DNA from 2 places in the Pseudalkalibacillus sp. A8 genome. Region 2 is predicted to be linked to the other one. Evidence: riboswitches for the same ligand, from Rfam matches in the RefSeq annotation. Region 2 holds a riboswitch; the other holds the start of a gene.

Region 1 (10,403 bases), 1.6 Mb from region 2:
AGCACGTTCAAACTCGGATTCCCGATAATTTCAGCAAACACAGCTTTGGTTTTATCGTTGATCGCTTCTTTAAAATTGTCCGGGTTGGATGGGTCTACGAAACGTACTGTAATTCCGTATCTCGGCAATGTCGTCGAGAACAAGTTATACGTACCGCCGTATAGATTCGTAGCAGCTACGATTTCATCTCCGGCACTCGCTAAGTTCAAGATTGATAGAGTGATCGCCGCCTGACCTGAGGAAGTTGCAACTGCCGCTACTCCGTCTTCCACGAGCGCGAGCCTCTTTTCGAATACATCGACCGTCGGATTCCCGATTCTCGAGTAGATGTTTCCAGGCTCATCTAATGCAAAGAGCCTTTCTGCATGCTCGGTGTCATGGAATACATAAGAACTGGTCTGGTAGATCGGAACGGCACGTGATCCGGTTGTCGGGTCAGGCGCCTGCCCGCCGTGCAGTGATAAGGTTTCAATATCGTAAGTGTTGAATGTATCTGTCATTTGTTAGTCCCCCTGATTGGTTGTGTTCTCTATTTAAAAAAGCCCTCTTCGATAAGAAGAAGAGGGCTTCGACCACTCTTCTTATCTATCAGGATTGCTCCTGCAGGAATTAGCACCTTTTCAAGTTCAATCAAAAACTTGATGGTTGCCGGGTTTCATCGGGCCAGCCCCTCCACCGCTCTGGATAAGAAGTCAATTATTCTTTTTTAAATGTAACTCAATTCACTTGTTCAACCTTGGACGCCAATCCTGTCGCCGCTTCTATCGCTTGCTCTAAATCTTCTATAAGATCCTCTACATTTTCAATTCCCACTGACAATCTGACAAGATCTTCCGTTACACCTGTAGATGGCAGTTCCTCCGGTCTCAACTGCTGGTGGGTCGTGCTTGCCGGGTGGATGATCAGGCTCTTAGCGTCCCCTACATTGGCGAGGTGTGACCATAATTCAACATTGTTGATCACTGATGCGCCTGCATCCCGGCCGCCTTTGATTCCGAAAACGACGACTGATCCAGCGCCTTGAGGCAAGTATTTATTCGCAAGCTGTTTCGATGGATGGCTCTCTTGTTCAGGATAGAGCACCCAATCCACGCCTGGATGTCCCTCGAGGTATTCAACAATCTTCCTAGCGTTTGCTACATGCTCTTTCACCCGCACATGCAATGTCTCCAATCCTAACGCAAGCTGAAAAGCATTGAATGGACTTAACGATGCTCCTGTATCCCGTAAAAGCTGGACACGTGCTTTCACAATGAAGGCAGCTTCAGGCAGCGCTTCCGCATATACGATACCGTTGTAGCTATGGTCCGGTTCTGTGAATCCAGGGAATTTCGGCGAATTCCAATCGAACTTCCCTGCATCGACAATGACCCCCCCCATGGTCGTTCCATTACCACCAAGCCATTTCGTAGCTGAATGGACGACGATATCTGCACCATGCTCGATCGGCCTTAACAAATAAGGGGTAGCAAGCGTGTTGTCGACGATGAGTGGAATACCGGCTTCATGTGCGATTTTCGCGATTGCTTCAATATCAAGCACATGCAGCCCAGGATTTCCAATCGTTTCCGCAAAGATCGCTTTCGTTTTCGGGGTGATTGCACGGCGGAAATTTTCTGCGTCCTGCGGATCGACAAAATGAGTTGTGATCCCATGTTTAGGGAGTGTGGTCGAGAACAAGTTATACGTCCCACCGTATAAAGTCGAAGCTGAGACGATTTCATCACCTGTCTCGGCAATGTTGAAGATCGCTGCTGAGATAGCAGCCATTCCACTTGCGAACGCTAATCCACCAAGCCCTCCTTCAAGCTCGGTCACCCGTTCTTCGACAACATTGACCGTCGGATTACCGATTCGTGAATAGATGTACCCTTCTTCCTTAAGTCCAAAAAGGTCTGCAGCATGTTCTGTATTATCAAACTTGTAAGCATTTGATTGATAGATCGGCAACGCTCGTGCACCTGTAGCAGGATCAGGTTGCAGTCCTCCATGTACCCCTACTGTTTCAAAACGATATTTTTTTTCTTCACTCATGTCATTCACTCCTCATTTTTTATATTTTATATATTGTGATTTATCATTAATCCTTCAAGCTTCTAATCTCGCATCTTCTACATCCAGTTCTGCCAACTGCTCCTCGACGAAGTACCCCCATTTTTCGAACTCTACCAAGAATCCATCGTGACCGAATTTCGAATCGACTTCATAAAATTCTGCAGTGCCACCGAATTGTTGGATGGTTTTCACGAATTCATGCAATTTTTCAGGCGGGTAAAGCAGGTCCCTTGTAAAACTGATCGCAAATACAGGAACTTGCAGTTGCTGGATCGCATGGTCTATGCCGCCTCGGTCACGTCCCAGATCATGGCTGTTCATCACCTCGAGCAGACGAAGATAACTGTTGGCGTCAAAGCGCTCGGTAAGCTTCTGGCCTTGATAGGATAAGTATGATTCAATATCGTACGTTGGGAGCCCTTCCGATATGATATGGTTCCGCTCAAAGCGTTCTTCAAAAAGGACATCTGAGCGGTAAGTGATCATCCCGATCATCCGTGCAAGGCTCAGTCCCTGTTTCGGAAGCTTTCCTTCGCTCCAGGCAGGATCTTGCTGGATCGCAAGACTTGAAATATGGTTGAATGCAATCGCGTAATCACTAAACTGAGGCGTGACAGCAATCGGGAAAATACTATCGATGAATTCAGGATACATGACTCCCCATTCGAGGACCTGCATCCCGCCGAGCGATCCCCCAATAACTGCCCTTAAATGATTGATATTGAGGATATTCAGTGCTACGAACTGAGCTTCTACCAGGTCCCGGACTGTCAAGCTGGGGAAATTATTGTGATAGGGCTCCCCCCTTTGCGGATTGACTGATGCCGGACCAGTTGAACCGTTACAGCCACCGAGTACATTGAAAGTGATGACTTGATAGCGCCTCGTATCGATGTAGCCGCCTTCCTTGATCAATCCGTGCCACCAACCAGGTTCATCTGAGGTGCCGACTGTATATTGGTTCCCCGTCAACGCATGACAAACCAGAATGGCTGGTGCATTCCGAGGGCCACATCTTTCATAAGCGAGTTCCACTTCATCAAGTTTTTCCCCGGATTCCAATATAAAGTTCGGAATTTGCACCGTTCCTGTTTTATAAAAATTGGGCTTCCTCAATGTCAGGCCTCCTTTGTTATTTTTAATGCCGTTTGTTTTTCATGAAAATCAAAAAGCCTCTCTGTAAAAGACAGAGAGGCCAAATTATCAATACATTTGTCTCTCTCATCTTCCGAAACGCCAGTGCGTTCCGCAGGAATTAGCACCTTTCAAACCGAAGTTTGATGGTTGCCGGGCTTCATCGGGCCAGTCCCTCAGCCTCTCTTGATAAGAGTTGAAATCATTTAATTTTTAAATTATTTGATTTGAATCTTAGCATGACGGAAAAAACGTGTCAACAGCGAAATTTAATTTTTCCATCGACTTTTCCCAACCTGGAACACCCGCCATTACGCCGTTTTCAAGATATTTTCGTCGGATTAAAGATAATTTATGTTTTTTAAAGATAATTTTATATTTTAAAGATAGAGAGCCAGTTTTTAAAGATAACCGCTAAAGAAGGACGACAAATCGTCGTCCTTCTCCGTTAGGTTCAGGGGTAAGGAATCACGCCGTCTTAAATCACGGGGGTTCTGGATGGATTCACGCAGATTTCCGGATAATCGCGCGGGTTTCAAGATTATCACGCGGATATCAGGTAGAATCGCGCCGATTTCCCACTTAATCACGCCAAACAAAAACAAAGATCTACCTCGCCCGGCACGTCTCATCTTTTACTATGCTTTTCACCCACTCATACCCTTCTGCAACGAACTCATCACTTGGGGTCAAATGTGGAGTATACTCGAATACGAATCTGATGCCTCCTATCCCCGCCAGATAACGAAGAATCGGTTCTAGCTCGTAATGCTCAAGGTTTCCCTCATAGGAAGGATGGACGGGGGTCCAAATATATTTATCACCTATGAACGCCACGTTATGTATATGGGCGACATGAATATGTTTTTCCCATTTCGAAATGTAATCCATTGCATGTTTTCCGGTTGCGATCAAGTAATCCCCGATATCGATGCAAAGTTTCAAACCATACTTCTTCCACGTGTTTTCAGGAAACTGATGCAGGTAACGGATGCCATCAGGAGAACGCTGAAAACCAAGCTTTGGTTCACACACGATAGAAATCTGGTATTTTTCCTGGATTACGTTCAGCCTTTTCAACCCATATTCAATCAGCATATTCGGATCTTTTTCAGTCTTTTTGCTTTTAAAATAAGGAAAATGGACAAGAATATATTCTACTCCAAGCCTGGATAGTTTTTCGGCTTCTTTTTCTAATTGTGCCCAAGCATATTCCGGCTCCACTTGAACTTTTTCGATCAAATCGTATTTGCTTCCGTTCCTGAAAAGAGGAGAATGGACACCAAAAACTGCATTCTTTTTTCTGCACAAATTCAAAAATCGATCAAACGATGGTTGATTATCAAATTCACCGATTTCAACGTCCTCGATCCCCTCCCAAAACAACTTTTCAAATTGATCAGGATCAGACATGATCGTACTTCCGGATATACTTAATCGATTTTTCAACAATCTCTCCCCCTACGTACTTTTACCGCTTTTTTACTATATTCTACCATTATCCTAACACAAAAAGCCGACAAAAAACTGTCGGCTTTTTAAATAGATCAATTCGCGTATTAAAGGCTGAAGCTATTCCGTTTACCCCGGTTGCATGTTGAGCATGGCGGGAGAATCCATCAACTTGACGATTTCTTTCATAGCTGAGCTTTCTGTTGACATCAGATAGTCATCCATTCTGCTGAAGATCTGCTTCCTTCGCCATTCATTTTCAAGAATAAGTGCAATTTCGTTTTCAGATGGCTGATCATCAAGCTCCATAATCAGCCCCTTCTCCTTCAAACCTCTTAAGTTGTATTGCTCCTGTCCTGGCAAAGCAGTGTGCACAAAAATGAGCAAACGCTTTTTCAAAGCTTCACTGATCGTGATACCGCCTGGCTTTGTAATGATTGCATCAGCCTGTTCATAAAGCATGTTCATCTCTTCCCTGCATTCTATATATCCTTTCGGCTTGATATGCGCTAGATTCCAAGACTCCAATTCTTTGAACAGCTTATCATTTTTTCCACATAAAACTGTATATTGATATCGCGCATTTTCCCGGATACTTCTCAAATAAGGAAGGATATTCCCGATTCCGCTGCTTCCTCCGGCTACAAGTATATGCTTTTTATCTGACAGATAACGGGTTGTTAAAGATACCATTTCGTCACTTGTCGGGATTCCAGTGATCGAGATTTGTTCTTCAGCTACATTATGCTTCTCCAACAGCACTCTTTTCATCGTTTCATCATTTACGAGATGAAGATCAATGTGCTCCTTTCCCCAAATGCCATTGACGAAAAAATCCGTATATACATTCACTACGGGAATCGAGAGTTGGTGCTTCCGTTTCAAACGGCTTACGATAGCGGATGGAAAACAATGTGTACAGACGATTAGATCGGGTTTCTCTTCCTTTAACAACTCAAGCATTTTCGTTTCAAATCCAAGCATCTGCACATAGTCGATCAACATGGTATTCTGTTGATTCTTCGGTTCATACATGAAACGCCTGTATACCCAATGGTACGTTTTCGGGAGCGAGCTGATCCATTTCAAATACATGTTCCCAATCGTCTTTTCCAAAGGCTCATTCCAATAGCTGAGAAAATCAATCTTCCTACAAGTGATCGTTTCATCTGAACTTTGAATGGAATCAATGAGCGCATCTGCTGCCCGATGGTGTCCAGACGGCATCTGAAATAAAGGTAAAAACAATATTTTCTTCATGCTCTGCTCCCTCCTTTCAAGCTCTTATTCTTGATGAAAACCGTTCCGATGAAGACCACCAGGGCTACAACACCAATCCACGGCAGATAATGTAAAGGGATTTGGTCCCCGATAAAGAAACCGACAAAAATATAACTGATTGCCCAAAGCGCACTGCCGATGATCGAAAAGAAGATATAAACCGTAAATGGGTAACGGCTTGTACCTGCAATATATGGAGCAAGCTGTCTTACACCTGGAATGAACAAGCCGAATAAAATGGTCAAGGTTCCATATCGCCGGAATTGGGTACTTGCCTTCTCCCAAAGCTCAGGTGTAATTTTTAAAAAACGACCGTATTTATTGAGGAAAGGGAGGCCGAGAAAACGACCGGCAATATAGGCGATCAGCATTCCAGACAGGCTTCCGCTAAAAGCGCTGATCACCGTCCATACTAATTGCAAGTGATCCTGTGCAGTAAGCATCCCAATCAATACAAGAAAAGTCTCTTCTGGTGATGGAATGCCGACAATACCGCAAAATAATGTTAATAAGATAATCCAATAACCATAGTTTTCGATAGCAGCCATGATGTTCTCAAGATTCATACGGACCTCTTCTGTTCTTCTGTAGTGTTCAGATTCAAGTGTTCTTCTAAGGAAACGCCCCGAAACCCGCGACGCCGTAAATGCGGAAGGAACCCTTTCAAGGCTTCGATCATCTGTTCAGGGGCATCTGAATCCGCCCCTTTATTCTCCCCATCATCATGGAGAAGATAGATTTGACCGTCCGCAATCTGTTCCACTAAATCCTTTTGCAAGGTTTTCGAATCCGTCCCCTGTTTCCAATCTTGAAAAATAGCGGACCAAAGGACGATCGAATACTTTCTTGCAAACCACATCGTAAACACATTGAACCGTCCATAAGGGGGCCGATAAAAGGACGGTTTTATCCCGATGAGATTCGTGATGATTTTCGCAGTTTCATGAATCTCATGTTTTGTAGCCAATGGTGTCAGAAACCAGCTGTTCGTATGGCTATAGTGATGGATACCGATCGTATGCCCTTCCTGATGCATCCGTCTGATGAGCTCAGAATGCTTCACTGCTTTTTCCGCAACGACAAAGAATGTCGCTTTCACATCATATTTTTTCAATAAATCCAATACTTGAGGTGTATAGATCGGATGGGGACCATCATCGAAAGTCAAAGCCAGCATCTTCTTTTGTTCCCCTTTTTTGACCATACCTATTGTAAGCATTCTTAACAAGACTGTCGGTAGGATACCATACAGCAGAAAAAGGAGCAATCCTATTGCTACGGTTAACAAGATCGTTTGCATGTTTCATTCACCTTTGTGTTCATTATTAAACGTTCAAAAAGATTGCTTGTTTCATTTTGCAACCACAACCTTCCTTATTCTACCAGATATTAGAGTTTACAGGAAGGTGATTTTTATATGTGTTCGTCAAGTATTGTGTGTTTAAGTCAAATATCGCCCTTCCAATTTCCTCCTAATTGTATTGAGACGCGGCTTGGGTTGTTTTATCTGTCACTATGGATACCCCCTGGCGTCTTATTACAAACCAGGTACGTATTCAAACCTTTCTCATATAGTGGTAGGAGTAGAAAAGTGTAAAGGAAGATTGGATGAACAGTTACAATGACATTCAAAGCTACAAAGTACACATAGATGATGATGATTACAAATACTTTAGAGAGGACGTATGGGCTGAGGAGCCGGTACATGCCGAATTGATGGTCGGCGATAATGTTTATGATATCGACTTTCTTTACCGTGGAGCTCATATCCGTAAAGTGACCAAGAAGTCATACCAATTCATTTTCCCAAAGGTAACTTCGGGAATGAAAGAACTTCACCTGAATGCAGAATACATCGATAAATCACTGATGCGGAACAAGCTTTCTCTTGATTTCTTTTCGTCGATTGGTGTCCTCTCCCCAAAGTCTAATCATGTTCTTTTAACGATCAATGATGAATTCCAAGGGATCTACCTTCAGCTTGAATCTGTTGATCGCTTTTTTTTGAAGAGAAGGAAGCTTCCAAAAGGGCCTATTTTTTATGCGGAAAATGACAATGCAAACTTCTCTTTGATGAGCCCGATCCGAAAGGGGATCAAGCAACGGTTTGAATCAGGGTACAGCCTTAAAGAAGGGGATGAAGTGGACACAGCTGAGCTAGGTAATTTCGTTTATCAGATTAATACAATTTCTCAAAAAGATTTTGAAACTGAAATCTACCGCTACTTGGATGTGGATAAATATTTAAGATGGCTTGCAGGCGTCGTCTGCACCCAGAACTTTGACGGCTTCATCCACAACTATGCGTTGTACCGAAGAAGTGACACAGGTTTATTCGAGATTCTCCCTTGGGACTATGATGCGACGTTTGGCCGGGATATCCATGGTGAAGAAATGGAATACGACTACATTCCGATACAAGGCTATAACACCTTGACAGCACGTGTTCTCGATGTCCCTTCATTCAGGAGTCAATACTACCTCACTCTGAAAAAGATACTTGAACATCAGTTTACACCCGAATATCTCGGAAAGAAAATCGGGCTGATGTTTCGCGAAATCGAGCCATATGTAAAAAAGGACCCCCATCTGAAGGGGACCATTAAGCAATTTTACAGTGAACCTGAGTTCATTTTGAAGTACATCACTAACCGTAACAAATATCTCCGTGCCCACCTTTCAGAACTCCTCTAAAAACATTGAGATCACCATCGGATTTATGTATTGCCCAGAATATAGAAAAGGGCTGTCCCAATAGTGTCTGAGTCCCTCTGTTCTTCACTAAAGACTAGATCGGGCTCGGCACTCTATTAACAAACATTCTCATAAGTAGTTGTGTTATAGTGCCTGACTCTGTTTTAGTCAGTGTGGCGGAGAGGTTTGTACACTTTATTTGGGACTGCCCCACGATTCTTCATTCATTCGATTTAAGATTACATTGGATTATAGAACGGATTTCAGGAAGTATTTTCGGTGTTAACCCTAAAATGACATACTTTTCCAATTGATTAGGCTAATGCCTTTGGAGCTCTTTTAATTCTCTTTGTCGGCAATCGATATTTTGAATGACATTTTCGTTTATGATCTCTGGATTTTTTACTTCTACAAGAAGATGACCGACCGGAAGAACCGTATGGGTCATTCCACATATATTTGTCATTTCCATGTTTTTTAGCTTTCTTTAAAGCATGGTTAACTGATCTTTTACCAGATGATTTGCCGGAACTATGCTTTCCAGAGGATTTTTTACCAGAAGACTTCTTACCAGAACTGTGTTTACCAGAAGAACTTTTGCCAGAACTGTGTTTACAAGAAGACTTCTTACCAGAAGAGTTTTTGCCAGAGGATCTTCCTGAGCTGTGTTTACATGAAGACTTCTTACCAGAAGATTTATGAAGAACTACAATTTCCTCTGATTCCAGCACATTATGATCATCTTTGACAGATGATTCATGATTCAATGCGCTACTATTTTTCATACACTTACCTCCTCCTTAATCTATTGAGCACGCTTGTACTAGCAGTATATGTCCTTATCTTGGAAATGTTATGGTTATACGTTTATTTGTATAAAATGGTTGTCTGTTTATTTTGAGCATTCCTCTGTTCTCAGCTATAACCTTACAGAGTCAAAGAAAAAAGACTTCATTAGAATCTATGAAGTCCCAAGTTCCTCATTGTTATAGTTCTGATAGAATACGGTTGATTTCTTTAACTTTTGAACGTTCAAATTCGACTGCGACTGTAAATTCTTCTGCAAGAACATCATTTTTCTTTCCATACTTTTCACGTACGACTTCATGCAGCTCATACGGGAAGAGCATATCAATCATCATTACTTTCTTTTGCTCAGGGGTTAATGGGTTCACAGATTCATAACCTTTCAACATATGGTTGATGACCTCATCATTCCAAACACCCGTATCACCCATGGTAGGAATGATCATCTTCCGTAAATCCCTGATCGGGAGATCGAACGTAGTCGTATCCAAATCAATGACCCAAACTTCGTCATTGGACAAAAGCGTGTTCCCCGTACCGTAATCCTGGTGGCATAGGTTAGGAGATTCTTTGCATTGGGCGACCCATTCCGGATAATGTGATTCTTGTAATTTACCTAAGACTTCCTTGCCAAACTCGATAAAATAATCGATTTCTTTTAAATACTCCACGGAGAACGGATCCTCAGGCGTTTTCTCTGCAAGCAACTTCCATGATTGCATCTGCTGGCACCTTTTCACATAATGGTTGGGCCATCTTCCAAGCTTCGTAAAAATCGGAATGCCGCTTAAAGGCTTGTATCCGACTGAATCCAAATGATAATGGGCCAATCCTTTCATGATCCACTCCATATCTTCAGGAACCGTGATATCGAATTGTCGACCTTCGATCCAGTCATACAGAACAAACAAAAATGGACCTTGTTTAGCATAAAGACTTCCTTGTTTGGTAGGAATGATCCCTGGAACCTTCGCTCCTTT
Region 2 (10,403 bases):
CTTCCAATCAAATGGCTTCTAATTTAGCTCCTCCGATGGACCAATTGGTTTAACCAGGAATTCAGTAGGGTAGGTTAAGCCCTAGGAGGAGCATATGATAAAAATATTATTATATATCATTGGATCAGTGTTGATCATCTCAACCATCGCTGGTATCGTGGGACTTAATAAAAAGCAAGAAGCAAAGACGAAAAAACATGAAGAGGTAGTTGCGTTAGGTGATTCGTTGACCTACGGGGTAGGAGACAATACGGGAAACGGCTATGTCAGTGATCTTCAATTGTTACTTTCGCAAAACAAAGGTGGAGCGGTCACAGTTCATAATTATGGAATTCCAGGGCAACAATCCGATGGTTTGCTTTATCAAATAAAAAATACAGATGTAAAGGATGACTTAGATGATGCAGATTATTTCATCATTTTCATCGGGACAAATGATGTACTTAAAAGTAATGGCCACAATTTGCTGCCAATCTATGAAAAACGGCTAGAAGTTGGAAAAGCTGACTATGAAAATAATATAAGAGAAATTCTCAGTATCATCCGTAATAAAAATCAGGAAGCGCCTATTCTTTTTCTCGGCCTATACAATCCATTTCCTGACTCAGTACAAATTGAGCAGGTAATTGAAGAATGGAATAAGACCAGTAATGAGATCATCAATGAATACCCACGTGTAAAATTCATATCGACCAATGAACTCTTTCAAAAAAAATCTACCGAGTATTTCAGTGATTCCCTCCATCCAAATAAAAAAGGCTATAAATTGATTACAAAGAAAATTGTTAATGAATACGATTTTTAAACGTTAATCAACAGTAAGGGAATTCGCGGTCCTTACTGTTTTTGCTTTTTTATTATGATGACGGTTAGATTGTTGAAGGATTTGGTAGTACATAGATCGAACTTTTTTATTTGAAAATATATGAACTGAAGGAGGAAAATGATTTGGGTATTTCTCTGTCAAAAATCACTCCAAACTTATGGTTCGATCATCAAGCTGAAGAGGCAGCCAACTTTTATGTTTCAATTTTCAAGGATTCAAAGATTGTGAATGTGACTCGGTATGGAGAAGCAGGGCCTGGTCCTGAGGGAAGTGTATTGACTGTAACTTTTGATATTGAGGGTCAATCGTTCGTAGCGCTGAACGGTGGCCCACATTTCACTTTCTCACCTGCCATTTCATTTTTAGTGGATTGTGAGACGCAGGATGAAGTGGATGGGTTATGGGATAAGCTATCCATTGGTGGGGAAAAAGAGCAATGCGGTTGGCTTAGAGACAAGTATGGCGTATCTTGGCAAATCGTTCCTGCCGTTTTGAGAGAAATGTTGAATGACCCTGATCCTGAAAAATCGCAACGAGTCATGAAAGCTATGCTTCAGATGAAGAAAATAAATATAAAAGATTTACAAAAAGCATATGAACCATTGACAAAGAACTAAAGACAGCTATATTTGTCTATAGGAATAATATGAGTGTACTGGGTGGACACATTTCATGGAACATGAGATGTGTCTTTTTTAATGATTATTTCCATCAAATAATTATTCTGAAAAAAGCCTTGTTTCATTTTTATGTATCTGTTAAAATAACAAACAATTAAATTTATTGGCCACACTTCAAGTACATTTTCATTGAAGTGATGGTAGAGGCGCGAAAACCAAAAGTACTTTGCATGAAGAGGTTGAGCTCTAATGAGTGCATAGGAAAGGGGGATTCGCCGAAGCCGAATTGTTTCTCAACGAGCATTTGGCTGGACCTGTACTGAATAAGTACAGGGCTGTCATACGACCAGAGTCCCAGCTGTCGTATGGAGGACTATCTCACGTAAAGGGAATAAGTGTGGCAGACGTTTGAGGATTGACTCTCAAGGTCTGACGATTTGTTTATTTATTTCAACCATTTTTTTTGATGGTTCAAATAAAACGTCCGTCACACTTTTAATGAGTCAATCCTTTTTTACACTATAAGAAAGTATAAATACTTTCTTAAGTATAAGTGCACAAGCTGTTCACTTCGGAAGCAATACTCCGCACGAAGGAGAAGCATTTGCTTTTTCGAGGAACTAAGGCTCAGCCGTCGCCACAGGCTTGGCTTTGCCAAGTTTTCTTTATCTTTTTCAAACGAAAGGAATGTAAAGATGGGATTAATTGTACAAAAATTTGGTGGTACATCTGTAGGTTCAATTGAACGAATTCAAAATGTGGCCGATCGGGTCATCGATACTTACAAGCAAGGTAAGGATGTCGTTGTCGTCGTTTCAGCAATGGGAAAAAGCACTGACCATTTGATTCAAATGGCGAACGATATTTCTAACAATCCCTCAAAAAGGGAACTTGATATGCTCGTTTCAACAGGAGAGCAGGTTTCGATGTCATTATTAGCAATGGCGTTACAAGAAAATGGCTATCAATCTGTTTCACTTACAGGTTGGCAAGCTGGGATCCAAACGGAAAACACTCATGGCAATGCAAGGATTCTAGATATCGATACAAAACGACTCAATGGGTACTTAGCTGCTGGAAACATTGTCATAGTTGCTGGATTCCAGGGGCTGACGGATGACGATGAAATCGCCACGCTTGGAAGAGGAGGATCCGATACGACCGCCGTAGCATTGGCTGCTTCTTTAAGAGCTGAAAAGTGTGAGATCTATACAGATGTTACGGGTGTATATACTACTGATCCAAGAGTGGTGAAAGAAGCAAGAAAGTTGGATTCCATTTCTTATGATGAAATGCTTGAAATGGCGAATCTAGGGGCGGGAGTCCTACATCCTAGATCAGTCGAATTTGCCAAAAATTATAACGTGAAATTAGAGGTTCGTTCAAGTATGGAAAAAGAAACCGGAACAATGATAGAGGAGGAAGTTTCTATGGAAGGAAATCTTACAGTTCGGGGAATTGCATTTGAAGATAATGTTACAAAAGTGACGGTCCATGGATTGCAGGATGATATATCTACTTTATCAAAGTTATTTACCATTCTTTCTGATCACAAAATCAATGTAGATATCATCATCCAAAACACGAACGGCAATGAATCCACGGATATTTCTTTTTCATTGGATTCAGCGGTGCTCAATAACGCATTGGAAGTGTTGAGTGAATACCAGCCTCAATTGAATTATGATCATATTACCTATGATGGAGATCTTGCGAAAGTATCGATCGTGGGATCAGGAATGATTTCCAATCCAGGTGTCGCAGCTAAAATGTTTGATGCTCTCGCTTCTCATGGAATAAAGATCAAGATGGTCAGCACGTCAGAAATCAAAGTGTCTACGATTGTCGATAGCACAGCAATGATCTCTGCAGTTGAATGCTTGCATGAAGCATTTGAACTTGTAGAAAGAAAACCTGTCCAAGTGTAATAAAAATTGACTCCTGTATACTGCTATGCAAGGATCGAGAAGAACGACCTGTAAAAATAATCGAAACAATCAAAAAAAGACTGTTGACTTTTGCATTTGGAATAGTTAGAATGGTAAACAAATTAAATCTTATCAAGAGTGACGGAGGGACCTGGCCCAATGATGTCCGGCAACCTGCATGTATGCAAGGTGCTAAATCCAGCAAAATGGATTCCCATTTTGGTAGATAAGGTGAAACGATGATTAGCCTGAGAGTCTTCCAATTTGGAAGGCTTTTATTTATTCTCAAATATTGAAAAGTTGAAAAGGCTGCTGACTAGACAAACTAGAGGCGACTTTAACCTTTGAACAGGTTAGGGTTGCCTCTTTCTTTTTTCACAGAAACGATAGGAGGGATTAATTTGGGACAATTAATAACGTACAAAACATGGTCTGACAATAAACTGGATATCTCCATAGACTCTGAAACCAAAGGTGCTTTACCGGTATTGGAGTGGGCTTACGGCCAGTACAAGGAGGACCTCATTTATGCTTGCAGCTTCGGGGCTGAAGGGATTGTATTGGTCGATTTGATTTCTAAAGTTAAACCATATGCAAAAATCGTTTTCCTGGATACCGGGCTTCACTTCGACGAGACATATGAATTGATTGAAAGAGTGAAAGCTCGTTATCCGCAATTACAAATTGAAATGAAAAGACCTGAATTGACAGTAGCAGAACAATCTGAAACGTATGGAGAGAACCTCTGGGAACATGATCCGACCCAATGCTGTCACATCCGGAAGGTGGTTCCGCTCGCGCAGACTTTATCAGGATATAAAGCTTGGATATCGGGGCTTAGAAGAGAACAATCACCTACGCGGAGAGACACAGAGTTCATCAATAAAGACGAAAAGTTTCGAGCAATCAAAGTTTGTCCCTTGATTCACTGGTCCTGGAAAGATGTCTGGCGATACATCAATGACCATGACCTTCCCTATAACATCCTCCATGATCAGGGATATCCAAGCATCGGATGTGAGAAATGCACTTTACCGACAGATGATGCTGCTGATTTACGAGCAGGGAGATGGACGAATTTGAAGAAGACAGAATGCGGTCTGCACCTATCATGAGGGGAGCAGACGTTAAATGATTCTGATTGCATTTTCAGTTGCTTTCTTCTTCGCCATGAATATGGGGGCGAGCGGGGCTGCCGCATCAATGGGCGTCTCTTACGGGTCGGGTGCGATAAACAAGAAAATCATCGCTTTGGTCATTTGTGGAACAGGTGTTTTTCTTGGAGCGGTCATAGGTGGGGGGGAAGTCGTCGAAACAATCGGCTCCGGAATCGTCCCTGAAGACATCATCACAACCCAGACAGCAGTCATCATCCTTGGTGCGGCCACCATTTCATTAGGGTTCGCCAATCTGATCGGGATTCCGTTATCCACGAGTGAAGTCACTGTCGGATCGGTCGTTGGTGTGGGGCTGGCGTACCAATCACTCTATGTAAAAAGCTTACTGACCGTTGTCCTGATATGGATTCTAATTCCGATCATTGCTTTCGTAATTGCCCTGATCTTCGGGAAAATGATCCAATCCATCCAGAATAGATACCATACTGTTCTAGAGGGGAATTGGAAGAAATGGTTGACCGTTCTTTTGATCCTGATGGGGTTTTTGGAAGCTTTTTCAGCCGGAATGAACAATGTCGCCAATGCGATTGGTCCGTTGGTTGGGGCTGGAATGATTTCTATCTCACATGGAACGTTGATTGGAGGTGGATTCATTGCTTTAGGAGCAATCCTCTTTGGAGGAAAGGTGTTGGAGACAAACGGTAAACGTATTACGAAATTCTCACTTCTTGAAGGTAGTGCCATATCAGGAACAGGTGCAACGTTAGTCATCATCGCGTCCATTTTTGGAATACCTGTTCCACTGACACAAATCACAACCTCAGCCATCATCGGAATCGGGACGGGGCAGAAAGGTCTTTCTTTCCTGCAAAAGAACATCATTTTGCAAATGATAAAAGTTTGGGTCGTCTCACCTGTATTTTCACTTGTCATTTCATACGGGATGGTCAAGGTTTTATTGGATAGCGATTTCTACACCCTTAGTGTCATAGGGAGTGTATTCATTGCAACCATTGGATCATTGAGTCTGATCAAAACGATCAAAGCAGAAAAACGTACCATACATGAACAAGGAGGAATTTAACATGAGCACAAGCATTCCACATGGAGGGAAATTGATCAATCGTATCAATCCACATTTTGATTACGAGTCATTGAAAAAAGAAATCGAATTGGATGCAACCGCACTCAGTGATCTTGAATTGATTGCAATCGGTGGGTACAGTCCACTTGAAGGATTTTTAGGAGAAAAAGATTATAAAAGTGTCGTTAACGATATGAGACTTGACAATGGATTGCCATGGAGCATTCCGATCACTCTACCGGTAACTGAAGAAAAAGCCTCTCAATTACAAATCGGTGATCAGGTAAAGCTTGTGAAAGATGGAAAGGTATATGGGGTGATTAGCATCCATGAAAAGTATGTTCCCGATAAGCTCCGGGAGGCACTACATGTCTACAAAACGGCAGAAACTGCCCATCCCGGTGTGAAAAAATTACTAGAGCGGCCTAATGTTTACATAGGAGGCCCTATCCATCTCGTCCAACGCCCGGCAAAAGACCGATTCGCAGATTATTATCTCGATCCGGAGCAAACACGTGAACAATTTGACGAACTTGGTTGGAAGACGGTGGTCGGTTTCCAAACACGGAATCCTGTCCACCGAGCACATGAGTATATTCAAAAATCCGCACTAGAAACGGTTGATGGTTTATTCCTGAATCCGCTTGTCGGAGAGACGAAAGCGGATGATATACCGGCAGATGTGAGGCTGGAAAGCTATGAAGTCCTTCTTGAAAATTACTATCCGAGGGACCGCGTTTTTCTAGCGGTTTTCCCAGCCGCTATGCGTTATGCCGGTCCGAGAGAGGCGATCTTTCATGCACTTGTCCGAAAGAATTTCGGCTGCACCCATTTCATTGTCGGCAGGGATCATGCCGGCGTAGGGAATTTTTATGGAACTTACGATGCTCAAAAGATATTCAGTCATTTTACAAAAGAAGAGTTAGGAATCGAAACATTATTTTTCGAGCATAGCTTTTATTGTTCAAAATGCGAAAATATGGCTTCGACGAAAACATGTCCACATGACAAGCAGTATCATGTCGTGTTGTCTGGTACGAAGGTGAGGGAGCTTCTTCGAAATGGATCGACCCCACCAAGTACGTTCAGCCGCCCAGAAGTGGCCGAAGTCTTGATAAAAGGATTGAAACAAGAACCGGTAACAACTTGAACAACTGAAGGAGTGAGATAAGTGGCAATTCAAAATATCATATGGCACGAATCGGCTGTATCGAAAAGCGAACGACGTCGTTTGAATAAACAGACAAGCAGTATCATCTGGTTTACAGGTCTTTCTGGATCCGGGAAGTCTACATTGGCAAACGCTGTCGACCGGAAGCTGCACGATCTAGGGTTGAGGAGTTACGTACTGGATGGGGATAATATCCGCCATGGTTTGAACCAAGGACTTGGTTTTTCAGTAGAGGACAGGCAAGAAAACATCAGGCGGATCGGTGAGGTCGCGAAATTGTTTGTCGATAGTGGTCAATTCGCCATCACCGCTTTTATTTCCCCATTTAAGGAGGACCGGAATCGGGTGCGGGAGATGGTTGAAGCCGATGAATTCATCGAAGTTTATGTGAAATGTCCATTGGCTGAGTGTGAAACACGTGATCCGAAGGGGTTGTATGAAAAGGCGCGCAAAGGAGAGATACCTGATTTCACCGGCGTAAGTTCGCCATATGAAGAACCCGAATCACCAGAACTGGTCATTGAAACAAACAACTATTCAGTTGAGGAATGTGCCGATCAAGTGATCACGTATTTAAAAGAAAAGAACCTATTTTAAGAGGAGGATGTTCCATTGGCATATGAAAAAATCTGGGCAGACAACGAAAAGCTGAATAAAACCGAATTGAAAAAGCTTGAGAAAGACGGACTTGAAATCTTTAAAGATATCCCGCATTACGCTGAAAATGGTTTCGAATCAATTCCTAAAGAAGAGTGGGATTCATTCAAATGGGCAGGCCTGTATCTACAACGGCCGAAAGAAGATGGTTATTTCATGATGCGGGTCAATGTCCCGTCAGGTGTACTGAATTACGAACAAGCAGAAGCACTGGCATCGATTTGTAAAGACTATGGCCGCGGGGTATTCGATGTCACTACACGCCAGGCGATCCAGTTCCACTGGCTGGAAATCGAGAACATCCCGGATATTTTCAACCGTCTACAACGGGTAGGTCTTTCTTCTGCGGGAGCTTGCGGGGATATCACACGTAATATCGTCGGAAATCCGCTGGCTGGAATAGATCCGAATGAGTTGTTCGATACAGAACCGATTGTAAGAGAGATTTATGAGTATTTCCAACATAATCAAGATTTCTCGAACTTGCCGCGGAAATACAAGGTCTCAATCAGCACGAATGTCCATAATGCATCGAATGCTGAAATCAATTGCCTTTCCTTCACCCCGGCTGTCAAAGAAATCGATGGAGAGGAAGTCAATGGGTTTCATGTAAAGGTAGGTGGAGGTCTCGCGGCAAGACCATATCTTGCAGAAACATTGGATGTCTTCATACAGCCGGAGCAAGTCAAAGAGACAGCGATTGCGATCACGACGATCTTCAGGGACTTCGGTTACAGGGAGAAACGTCACCGTGCACGGCTTAAGTTTCTTGTCGCGGATTGGGGTCCTGAGCAATTTAAAGAAAAATTAGTTGAGCTTACAGGTCCCTTGCCTTCAAAAGGTGAGGATGTCCAAAAGGATTGGAATGCAGGCTACTTTTATGGTGTGCATAAACAAAAACAGGACGGGTTGAATTATATCGGATTCAACGTTCCAGTCGGCCGGTTGGATGCAGATGAGGTTTTGGAAATCGCTAAAATATCAAAACAGTATGGAAATGGCGAGATCCGGACTTGTAACTCTCAAAATATCATTATACCGAACATCCCGGACGAGAAAGTCGATACACTCTTGCAAGAAAAGATATTTGAGAGGATTACGATTGAACCGAAACGCTTCATTGCATATTCTGTATCGTGCACGGGGATTGAATTTTGCAACCTTGCATTAGTGGAAACGAAAGAGCGGATGCGTCGGATAGCAGAATACCTCGATGAACAGATCAGGGTGGATGTCCCGATAAGGCTTCATATGGTTGGATGCCCGAATTCGTGCGGACAACGGCAAATCGCTGATATCGGATTGCAAGGGATCAAAATGAAATCGAAGGAAAAAGGCATGATTGAGGCATTTGAAATCTATGTCGGCGGTACATTAAATGACGGCGGGAAATTCAATGAGAAGTTGAAAGGTAAGATTGATGGCGAACACCTTCCTGCTGTTCTAAAAGAGTTTCTTGTCTATTTTAAAGAAGCGAAGATCCCTGGGGAATCGTTCTATGATTTCGTCGGCCGTCTCGGTATAGAGCCGCTACAGGAAGAATTGGATCATATTTTAGGAAATGTGACCGAGAATGTTTCGTGATAGGAGGGGCGATGAATGAACTTATACCGGTTTGAAGTGACGGCGAATGGTGAAGTGATTCCAGTCATCATCGCTGCAGAAAATGATAATGCGGCATTCCATCTCGTAGAAGTTGAACTTGAAAAATATTTTCTGAGATTACCTGAGGTTGATGATATATCGCTATATGAGAAAAAGAAGATCCGTAGAGGCAACGGTTTTGTCCTACATGAACAAGAGACGATTTTGACCGGCAGTTAAACATGTGAAGGAGAGGATGAAATGGGTAAAGTCTATCTAGTGGGGGCAGGTCCAGGGGATCCAGGATTGATAACAGTTAAAGGAATGAAGTGTATAGAAGAAGCAGATGTCATACTTTACGATCGATTGATCAACAAGGAACTATTAAACTATGCAAAGCCTGATGCAGAACTGATCTATTGCGGTAAACTTCCAGACTATCATCTCATGAAACAGGAAACGATCAATCGTTTTCTCGTTAAAAACGGGAAAAAGGGTAAAATCGTCACGAGGTTGAAAGGCGGCGATCCGTTCGTGTATGGCAGGGGCGGAGAAGAAGCAGAAGAATTAGCGAAGCATGGGCTCGAGTTTGAAATCGTTCCAGGAATCACATCTGGAATCGCAGCTCCTGCATATGCGGGTATACCTGTCACACATCGGGAACATAGCTCAACCTTCGCATTCGTGACTGGACATCGACGTAAGGATAAAGAAGGGGACGACCTCCATTGGGAAAGCCTTGCAAAAGGGATCGATACACTTGCCATTTATATGGGAGTAAAAAACCTTCCCTATATTTGTGAACAACTGTTGAAGCATGGTCGTCCTGCTGCTACACCTGTCGCCCTTGTCCATTGGGGCACGATCGAGGAACAGCGGACCGTGACCGGAACATTAGACTCCATTGTCGAGATTGTTGAACAAAGTGATATTAAAAATCCAAGCATGATCATCGTTGGTGAGGTCGTACGCCTGCGCGACAAAATCAACTGGTTTGAACGATTGATCCAGCCAGAAAATGAATTGCAGACACAAGTTGCTTTTTAAGATGGAGGGATGAGATGCAAGCCATTCTATACATCGGTCATGGCAGCAGGGTTGAAGAAGCAAGGAATCAAGCCGCTCGATTCATGCAACAAAGTATGGAGCACCAATCAGTACCGATCCAGGAAATCAGTTTTCTGGAATTGGCACACCCGACGATTGAAGAAGGGTTTCAACGATGCCTTGAACGTGGCGCCACTCGGATAGCAGTCGTCCCAGTCCTGTTGCTCACTGCTGGACATGCAAAAACAGATATCCCTTTAGAGCTGGAGCGATTACAAATGAGATGGCCGGATGTACAAATTACGTATGGGCGACCGTTTGGCGTTCATATGGGTATCATCGATATTTTGGTCGAACGAATCTATGAG

Evidence for each region. Region 2 has a riboswitch for S-adenosylmethionine ahead of ACJROX_RS17340 (phosphoadenylyl-sulfate reductase). Riboswitches for the same ligand answer to the same signal wherever they lie in the genome.
Region 1: another riboswitch for S-adenosylmethionine. It lies ahead of ACJROX_RS09290 (homoserine O-acetyltransferase); the one in region 2 lies ahead of ACJROX_RS17340 (phosphoadenylyl-sulfate reductase).

The regions. Positions count from the first base shown of each region.
Region 1 covers NZ_CP174509.1:1,785,391-1,795,793, reverse strand. Annotated here, with positions in the region: gene ACJROX_RS09300 (PLP-dependent aspartate aminotransferase family protein) at 1-500, opposite strand, end outside; SAM riboswitch class I at 579-691, opposite strand; gene ACJROX_RS09295 (O-acetylhomoserine aminocarboxypropyltransferase/cysteine synthase family protein) at 718-2,034, opposite strand; gene ACJROX_RS09290 (homoserine O-acetyltransferase) at 2,089-3,171, opposite strand; SAM riboswitch class I at 3,274-3,385, opposite strand; gene ACJROX_RS09285 (TIM barrel protein) at 3,799-4,638, opposite strand; gene ACJROX_RS09280 (MGDG synthase family glycosyltransferase) at 4,771-5,901, opposite strand; gene ACJROX_RS09275 (DedA family protein) at 5,898-6,488, opposite strand; gene ACJROX_RS09270 (polysaccharide deacetylase family protein) at 6,485-7,222, opposite strand; gene ACJROX_RS09265 (CotH kinase family protein) at 7,531-8,616, shown strand; gene ACJROX_RS09260 (hypothetical protein) at 8,931-9,401, opposite strand; gene ACJROX_RS09255 (CotS family spore coat protein) at 9,603-10,403, opposite strand, start outside.
Region 2 covers NZ_CP174509.1:3,360,378-3,370,780, reverse strand. Annotated here, with positions in the region: gene ACJROX_RS17355 (GDSL-type esterase/lipase family protein) at 95-805, shown strand; gene ACJROX_RS17350 (VOC family protein) at 949-1,443, shown strand; lysine riboswitch at 1,640-1,830, shown strand; gene ACJROX_RS17345 (aspartate kinase) at 2,142-3,374, shown strand; SAM riboswitch class I at 3,501-3,607, shown strand; gene ACJROX_RS17340 (phosphoadenylyl-sulfate reductase) at 3,776-4,489, shown strand; gene ACJROX_RS17335 (anion permease) at 4,506-5,576, shown strand; gene sat (sulfate adenylyltransferase) at 5,578-6,726, shown strand; gene cysC (adenylyl-sulfate kinase) at 6,748-7,344, shown strand; gene ACJROX_RS17320 (nitrite/sulfite reductase) at 7,360-8,988, shown strand; gene ACJROX_RS17315 (DUF3906 family protein) at 9,004-9,228, shown strand; gene cobA (uroporphyrinogen-III C-methyltransferase) at 9,250-10,035, shown strand; gene ACJROX_RS17305 (sirohydrochlorin chelatase) at 10,050-10,403, shown strand, end outside.